4 regions of the Paenibacillus sp. PDC88 genome follow, and region 1 is predicted to be linked to each of the others. Evidence: riboswitches for the same ligand, from Rfam matches in the RefSeq annotation. Region 1 holds a riboswitch; each other region holds the start of a gene.
The links. A riboswitch is a leader RNA that binds a small molecule or an ion and turns the genes downstream of it on or off. The one in region 1 is predicted to bind cyclic di-AMP.
Positions count from the first base shown of each region.

Region 1 (2,205 bases):
TCAGTTCCGGCTTCACCGGACCGATAACGTATACTGTTTTACCTTTTTTGCGACCAAAATTGAGTGCCTGCTCCAAGCTGTCATAATACACATCAATTTTGTTGCCTTTGATTGCGCCGCCTGTATCTTCGGCACGACGGAATCCTACGCCTTCAATGTATACCCACCATCCGAGAGGGATCACATCAGGGTCAACTGCAATGGTACGCCCTTCCTGTACACGCGTGCCGGAAGCCGTCTTCGTACCAATGCCCTCTTGTTCTGAGGAATAGGCCGTCATAGATACATTGCTTAGCACTTTTTTGGCCTTGAATGTAACTCCGTCCTTCGTGACAGAATCGCTGTCACTTGAAGCAGATACCTTCTTCACTTTATCAGCCAGATTTGCTGACGATTTCGAAGAGGATGCATTAGAAGCTTTAGAAGCAGTTGCAGTTGCAGCTTCAGCTTCACTTGCAGAGGCAACCACGGTTTCCTGAACTGGCTCAGGCTTCTTCTTCGTTCCTACGGCAATGACCTTGTCGACACGGTTTGTTTGAACCTTCTTGCCCGTCATTTTCTTGGACACCAATTCGCCATCCTGGAAGGTCTTCTCGATCGTCTGGACGATCACGCCTTCCTTACCGCTCTGAATGACCCGGTTATCGCCCTTGTACAAGCTTGGGTCAGCCGTCTTGATCACCTTGAACGGAATCGAAGCTTCTTGTGACGCTGTTTGCTTAGTCACCCGGACTACTCGAATATTAAGATCTGCCTTCACCGCAGTGTCAGCAGCAGGATATACTTTATCATCTTCTGATACTTCGATGCTATGAGCAGCAAGTGCTTCCTTAACGGTATCCTGTGTTGTATAAACTTGCTCTGTCTCACCGTCTGCCGTTACGTTAATCGCTACGGCCCGGTTAATTGTTACTCGATCCCCATCTTCAATCTCATCACTCAAAGACATCGATACTTCGTCATGTGGACTGACTGCGATTGAATGCTCATCCAGCACTTCACTAAGCATTCCTTCACGTGTTTCCAAGGTTTGAACCTTGCCGTCCACGACAATTGAGATTTCTTTGCCTCCCTGACCATACACAATGAGTGAGATCATGACTAACAGTGCGATTGAGAAGATTGCGACTAGTGTGATCTGACGCAGATTCTCATGCTTCCATCGCAACGCGAAAGACTTGCTGGATGATGGTGACTCATGGGTCTCCTCTAGTTGGAAATTTCCCACTTCCTCCGTCCTCCTTCATAGTCCCGCCGTCAAGAGTATTGCATGATTGTATTTGACGCGACTATACCGATTTGTCTACAAAACCGGAGAAACTCCCGTCCGATTCTGCATCATGTGCCACTCTTCGCAGCATGATGTCACCTCCTGTTAACCAACAGTATGACGACAATGTAACTTTTATTCTCCTAAAACAAAGAAGCCAAAAAAGAGTTTAAGAGGAACTCTTTCGTGGCTCCGATAAGTTCAAATGAGAATATCGGAAACATCATGCACGAGTTTTGCCTCTTCAATACGCTTACGGAGTTAGCTGTCGGGTTCGGGCGTAAGAGTCGCCCCCGCTCAGATCCAGGCTGCTCATGGCAGCTGTCCTTTACGTTCACCCCAAGACTCAAGTGTTGAAATCAAATACAGTGGTCAGAGCAAGAGAGACAACTCTCTTAATTCCATCTTCTGACTAGCAGCAGACCACTATATCGGTTCCCCCGTTCTTTGTTAAATTACAAAAGATTCAGCGAGAATGACTCATGAAGTGAATTCAAAGTGGTAAATCAACTCAATGTAAAATGGACTTTACCAACAATCAACAATTCACTGAAACGATGATATCCTGTTTCGATACATGTTGTAAAGCAGTATTCAACTATGTTTTTCTAAATAATTGGTTAAAAATTTGTAATAATCAGCGAAAAAGTCTTACAAAAAGTTTAATCGCTCCGTTTTACTCACTTTTTCGCCTATTTTCCTCTGTCTTTTAACGAATGTCAAATCGTTCCAGTGCATTTGCGGTCGTAATCTCTGCCAATTCCTCCACAGAAATCCCCTTCAGCTCGGCTGCCATTTCTGCTACCAAGGCCACATGAGCTGACTCATTTCTCTTGCCGCGGAATGGATGTGGAGTCAAGTATGGAGCATCCGTTTCGATCAAGAGCCGGTCAAGCGGTACCTTTGCAAGCACCTCTTTGGGCTGCTTCGCGTTC
Region 1 is NZ_FNNT01000014.1:12,385-14,589, reverse strand. Features, by position in the region: gene BLW49_RS25835 (ubiquitin-like domain-containing protein) at 1-1,228, opposite strand, end outside; cyclic di-AMP (ydaO/yuaA leader) riboswitch at 1,506-1,752, opposite strand; gene BLW49_RS25830 (TatD family hydrolase) at 1,980-2,205, opposite strand, start outside.

Region 2 (2,205 bases), on a different contig from region 1:
TAAGAAAGTAGGACTACATCACGTAGTATTTTTACCCATTAAGACTAAATTAAACATGTACAATGTATTTAGTTTAGATTTTTATTTGCATTCTTTTCACGAGGATACAATAAAGGAATTTTATAGGAGATGGAAAGATGCGATAAAATGCAAACTAATTTTAACTAAAATTATGTAATTTGTGTTCAATAACAAGACCAATATCTTATATTTTTATTAAGCTTTCTTCACAAATTCTACATAAATTTGGGTTATATAATATTCAATCCTACAAAAGGTTTCAAGTCCTAGTAAAGCAATGAGAAGATTTGGTTTCCGGATATTTTAAAACAGTTTGAAAGGTGATGATTGACACTAAAACATAAATCTTGGATTTTGTTCATGAACAATACCAAAATGTATTTGAAGAATACTGACCTTGTATGGTGGATCGATGGCAGGCATGCAAGGTAAACGAATAGCGTTTATGCACGAGAGACCGTGCCGATATTTATTATGAAGTATGTGCAGATGTGGTGAGGCTTGTTGAGGTAAAAACAAACTGAATAATCAACAATGTAATCTTTCTAAAATGAATGGAGGTTTGTATTGTTGAATGCACCTTTCCTTCCTTTATAGTAGAGTGAGTTAACTGATTCTGCATTTTGTAATCTGTCTCTTAGAGTTTTTTCATGGAAATTGAAATTAAATTAGTTACAAAATTGTTATTTATATATAATCAACAACTATAAAAAGAATGTGGAATTTTTCATTTCATTTTTCTAGATATTGCAGCGATTTGAATGAAAATTGTCATGAAATGAAATAAAAGATGGATTTGAAGGATGTGATTGACAACATATACGAAAATGTACTACATTATGTAGGGTTACAAAAAATTAATTTTTTTGCCTAGTTTCATTTTTGAAAACGGGGGATTCATTCTGAGTGAATTATTCTTGACTGGAAAGGATAAAGGGACCTTCTACCGAACTCTTAACTAACTCTTAACTAACTCCGTAGGCATCCGAAGGGAGAATATGTGTTTGAAGAAATTCATGATATCGTTAATTGGTTCTGCTTTAATTTTATCTGCCGGTGCGACCAATGCATTTGCTGATGATCAATCCAAATTGCGTTCAGAAGTAAGTCAAGTTGTAGGTACCCAGTACAAGTGGGGGGGGACTTCAGTTTCAAGTGGATTTGATTGTTCGGGATTTATATTATACATTTTTGATAAATTCAATTTGAATCTGCCTCGTACCTCAAATGCCCAAGCAAAAACTGGTACCCCGGTATCAAAGAATAATCTAAAACCTGGTGACTTGGTATTCTTTAATACAAGTGGTGCTGGTATATCACATGCGGGGATATATATCGGGAGTGGGCAATTTGCTCATTCTTCCAGCAGTAAAGGTGTAAGAATTAGTAGACTAACTGAGAAATATTACAAGGATCGATACGTTACAGCAAGACGTACCATCTCTAAACAAAGTTATACAAAAATGGTCAGTGTATTGCACTAATACGATTTGTAATTAAACAAGCCCAGGTAATTATGATATGATCCCCTCATAGTAGACAGAAAAAAGCAAGCACATTACTCTGTCTATTATGGGGGGATTTATTATGGGGGAAATTAGAAAAACGTATGATATAGCGTTCAAGAAAAAAGCGGTGGATTTATACTTGAAAGATGGCATGGGCTACAAAACGGTTGCAAAAGAGCTAGGAATCGATCACTCTTTGGTACGCCGTTGGGTGGAGCATTTTAAAATTGAAGGAATAACAGGGCTTAAAGAAAAATGTGGATTAGCAAAAGGTCCTGGTAAAGGTAGACCACGAACAAGAACTGAAGATCCTGAGACTAAAATAAAACGGCTTGAAGCTGAAAATGAATTGCTAAAAAAGCTCTTAAAGATGTGAAAGGTGGAATGGATTTAGTACCTTGTAACAAAAAGTTTGCTGTGATTGAGGAGTTGACCAAAAACGGATATAGCGTCCTCCTTCTTTGTCGACTCGCTCAAGTCTCGAGGAGTGGATATTACCGATGGATAAAAAGGCAAAAGTTCACCTCACCTAAGCAACTTGAGAATAGACAGATTAAAAAGAAGATAGCGGAATGCTATAAAGAGGTACGAGGAATTTACGGATATCGACGGGTCAGAGTATGGATTAAAAAGAAATACGGACTACGAGTAAATCACAAACGAATCCAACGATTGA
Region 2 is NZ_FNNT01000010.1:42,252-44,456, reverse strand. Features, by position in the region: cyclic di-AMP (ydaO/yuaA leader) riboswitch at 879-1,021, shown strand; gene BLW49_RS23460 (C40 family peptidase) at 1,026-1,505, shown strand; gene BLW49_RS23455 (transposase) at 1,609-1,905, shown strand; gene BLW49_RS29545 (IS3 family transposase) at 1,914-2,205, shown strand, end outside.
Region 2: it holds a riboswitch for cyclic di-AMP, as region 1 does, so the genes downstream of both, BLW49_RS23460 (C40 family peptidase) here and BLW49_RS25835 (ubiquitin-like domain-containing protein) in region 1, are expected to answer to the same signal.

Region 3 (2,205 bases), on a different contig from region 1:
ACTATATGTAACTAGCTAATTTTGTGCCAGCTAATATCCGATTTTTTTATTTCAGATAATGTAGCTAATGGAGTAAAGTGTCGACACCAGGCTTACTGAAAAAGCAATCTCAACCTACGGTTTCGATAAATTCGAGAACTTGGTAACTGAACCATCGTATGCTTTAAACCGAGTTAACACTTATCAATGCACTTTCTCTCTTTATACTAAGAGTCTATTTATAAAGTAATATTGAATCCAAGGCAAAGTATATACTAAGATCTCCCGACGCCACTTACCCCCGGAAGTTAATATCCGGGGGTAAGTGGCATCTATAAAGAAAAAATGTAGAGTTTTTTATGTGCACAGAGACTTAAGTTATTACTGTAATTTGTTCAAATCAGTTTCTGTTTTTCAGGTGCTTCATTTCGTTAAGTAACGGGAAACGTAAGAACGTATGGGTCATAGCGATCGGCTGCTTATTTCATGAAGATGCCGGGCAGATTGTGTATCAAAATTTGATTCGAAATAATTCAGTCAAAACCCCTTCATAAGGGCGGGGTTGTAAATATAGCTTGTCCTTCCCTCTTTAATGAGAGTCATCAACCATATTAGAAAAACTCTTATCATCAATTGTTCTTCTGGCTGTAACGTACCGTTGCTTGTAGTATGTTTCCGAGAGTTTACTTACTCTTACTCCTTTACTGCTCGAAGAATGAGCAAATTGTCCATCCCCTATGTAAATTCCCGCATGAGATATTCCCTTTCCACTTGTATTGAAGAAAACTAAATCCCCAGTTCTTAAATTGCTTTTTGCTACCGCAGTGCCTGTTTTAGCTTGAGCAGCTGAGGTTCTAGGAAGGTTTTGATTAAATTTATCAAATATGTATAATATGAAGCCGGAGCAATCAAAGCCACTTGCTGCGGTCGTTCCTCCCCATTTATAAGGTGTTCCTACCACTTGGCTGACTTCTGATTGTAATTTTGATTTGTCATCAGCAAATGCACTTGTGGTACCAGAAGAAATAATAATAACAGACCCTAATAAAGACATGATAATTTTTTTCAAGTATAATATTCTCCCTTCGATGCCTACGGAGTTAGCTTAAGGATTCGGTAGAAGGTTACCTATATTCAACACTATTTTGAACAATTCACCCAAAGTGGTTCCCCCGTTTTAAATAAATTTAAATTCGGCAAAATAATTAAAATATTGTAACACTAATAACTGTAGTGTATAAATCGAGACTTGTCAATTATAACCTGTAAAATTTGTTGCTTCTTATGATTTCATGAGGATTTATTTAATTTAGAAAGGTTTTTCATAAATAATCGACAACTTAACAAGAAGTGGGTCATATTTTATGACAGGTAATATCATAACAAATTTGTAATTAATATGTCTTTTTTTATTTCAAAAACTGTTTCAGATTTAATCAAAAATAACCGCTCCAGTTACTGGGAGCGGTTATAAAAGTAGTATACTTTTTTATGTTATGCAGCCATGTTACGACATGCATCTGCACATTTAAAACAAGCTTCCGCACATTTTTGGCAATGGTCATGACTATGTTTTTTGCACTCATCACCACATGCTTGGCATATCTCAGCACACAATGAGCAAATTTCTTTGATAAATGGTGAATTGCTGCTCATTGCTGTTGCAGCAAAAGAGCAGATGTCGGCACATAGCCGATCTAGACGAATACATTCTGCCATCATTTTAATGTCTTCTTCTTTTAAACAAGCATCGTAGCAGTGATTACAAGTCACCATACATCGTAAGCATTCCTCTATACATTGTTTATACTGTTCATGTGACATTTCCATTCTCCTTTCAGTGATTAATTTTTTACATACGTAATTACTATTTACAATTAATCCTCGATACATACTCAAGGACTTGAATGTAAATTAACCAAAAATGTGCAGAATATGTGGAGATAACGAGTGAAAATAAAAAATCTATTTTCTAAAAGCTAATTTAATCAATGATTAGTTCGAAGTATAAATATCACTTTGAAAAGCTAACTATAGCCAGAACTAAGAACTTTAAATCGGTAAGTCATGGCTTATGCACAAAATATTCAAAGTTCAGGCGTATAATAATAATAAACAATCTTATGCTTATGGTGGATAAACGTTTGGGTTTTAAGGAGATCATGGGTTTCGAAATTACAATAGAATTTTGAAAAACATTACTACTTGAAATATTTGATAAATAAT
Region 3 is NZ_FNNT01000010.1:23,099-25,303, reverse strand. Features, by position in the region: gene BLW49_RS23385 (C40 family peptidase) at 569-1,048, opposite strand; cyclic di-AMP (ydaO/yuaA leader) riboswitch at 1,054-1,188, opposite strand; gene BLW49_RS23380 (four-helix bundle copper-binding protein) at 1,474-1,803, opposite strand.
Region 3: it holds a riboswitch for cyclic di-AMP, as region 1 does, so the genes downstream of both, BLW49_RS23385 (C40 family peptidase) here and BLW49_RS25835 (ubiquitin-like domain-containing protein) in region 1, are expected to answer to the same signal.

Region 4 (2,205 bases), on a different contig from region 1:
TTTATAGAACTCTTTTTGCACCGATGTATTTAGGACCCCAATAGGTATTGTCCAGGCTGTCGATTTTTACGCCGGAGGAACTGGTAGCTGAAATAAAATTATTGTTTCCTACATAGATACCGACATGAGAGATCGAGCTTCCTGTTGTCTTGAAGAAGACCAGATCGCCTTGCTGCAGGTTTCCTTTGGATACAGATGAGCCTTGGTTATATTGGGTAGCTGCTGTACGCGGCAGGGATACTCCGTATTTATCGAATACATATTTAACCAGACCAGAGCAGTCGAACCCGCTTGTGGTCGAACCGCCGTAAACATAAGGAACGCCGATGTGATTCATCGCTTCATTTACAATGCTGGTGCCTTTGACATGGTCGTTTGGAACAAGTGCAGGGCTGTATGTTTTACCGGTTGTGCTGATCATGGCCAGCATAAGATCCTTTTTCCAAGTTACGTCATAGCCCATGGCTTCTGATACAAAACGAATGGGTACATATGTACGGTCATTTCGGATGAACACTTGCGTGCCAAGACTTACTTTGCTGCTATTGACCATCGCAGTCGTCTGGTTGGTTTGAATACGAATGGTTGTACCGCCCTTGGACAGCTTGACCACTGTTTCTTTTCCGCTCTTAAATACTTTAATCGTATAGTTCATTTCGTCAGCAAGCATGCGGACAGGCACTTGTGTACTGTAATTCTGATCCAGGAATGGCTCCGCATCTGGGAAATCGATCAGATTACTGTTCACTTGAATATTTACCGTATTGGTACTGGATGAGGATGCATCTGCTTGTCCATTACCCATGATTAACCCAGCTGCGAGCAGGGATGAGAACAACATATATTTACCAAACTTCTTCATTCTGAAAATTTCCTCCAATTGCCTCCGAGGTTAGTTGTCGGGTTCGAGTAGAAGGTACTCTAGCATTTCTTAACTGCTGCATTCACCCCAAATATTGTAAATCGTCCCCCGTACTATTCTGATAGATTCGGCACACTTTTTTAATATGAATTAACTGTAATTAATATATAATAAATTAAGGTTAAAAAGTATCAAAAATGTTACCTTTGTTTTACTTTTTGTACACCAATTACTGGAATAAAACATAGAAAGAACCGGATTTTTTCGAATAATTTCCGCTAAGTCGGGTAATAAATTGTCATTGATTTGAAACAGGTATCCATTAAAGTAACAATATTGTAACTAAATAAATTGTTTTCGGGACCCATTTTATATCCATATATTGTAATAATTCCAAAAACAAAAATATATTAATAAATTGAGCACCAAAAAACCCTTCGTTAAAATCACATAAGGGTTTGGTTTGAACTATTATTTATGCTGCATACACTGATTTCACTGATTTCCTGCCGCTGCATTGGAGTGGTTCTGTTTATATATATAAACAATGCTAATCCTTTTTTCTGCGTCCTGTCAGAAGCAGCAGCAGGAACGACATAAGTACGATCGCAATCGTCCAGGCCCAGGCCATGACCGTATTCCCGCTGTCCACAGCAATGTATATGGCCGTAGGGACGGTTTGAGTTTTTCCTGGAATATTGCCTGCAAGCATCAGCGTTGCGCCGAACTCACCAAGCGCTCGTGCAAATCCGAGAATATAAGCAGAAATAACAGAAGGCCAGATGAGTGGAAGTGTAATATACCGGAATACCTGCCATTCATTCGCACCGATCGAGCGTCCGGAAGCTTCAAGCTCGGAATCAATGGACGTAAATCCGACCTTCATCGTCTGATACACCAGTGGAAACGAGACGACAACAGCGGCGATGACACAGGCTGTCCACGAGAATACGACAGGTGCGGCAAAGATGGCCTCAATCCATGCTCCGATCCAGCTATTTCTCCCCAGCAGGACGAGCAGCAGAAAGCCTACAACCGTGGGTGGAAGGACCATTGGCAGCATAAACGCTGTTTCTAGCAGCAGCTTTCCTTTGAACTTGCTCTTGGACATCCATCTTGCAGTAAGCCCGCCCATCACAATCGTGATAACACTGGACAATAGGGCAACCAGTAAGGATAAGCGCACAGGAGCCCAGAAGTCATGCCAGTCAAATGAAGCTGACATCATTCAGGCACCGAGAACCCGTATTTAGTAAATACAGCTTGGGCTTCGGAAGACTGTAAAAAGTCATAAACCGCTTTTGCCGCTTCGGGATGCGCACTGTCCAATACCACACCTACAG
Region 4 is NZ_FNNT01000004.1:506,011-508,215, forward strand. Features, by position in the region: gene BLW49_RS29040 (C40 family peptidase) at 2-862, opposite strand; cyclic di-AMP (ydaO/yuaA leader) riboswitch at 868-1,005, opposite strand; gene modB (molybdate ABC transporter permease subunit) at 1,413-2,090, opposite strand; gene modA (molybdate ABC transporter substrate-binding protein) at 2,087-2,205, opposite strand, start outside.
Region 4: it holds a riboswitch for cyclic di-AMP, as region 1 does, so the genes downstream of both, BLW49_RS29040 (C40 family peptidase) here and BLW49_RS25835 (ubiquitin-like domain-containing protein) in region 1, are expected to answer to the same signal.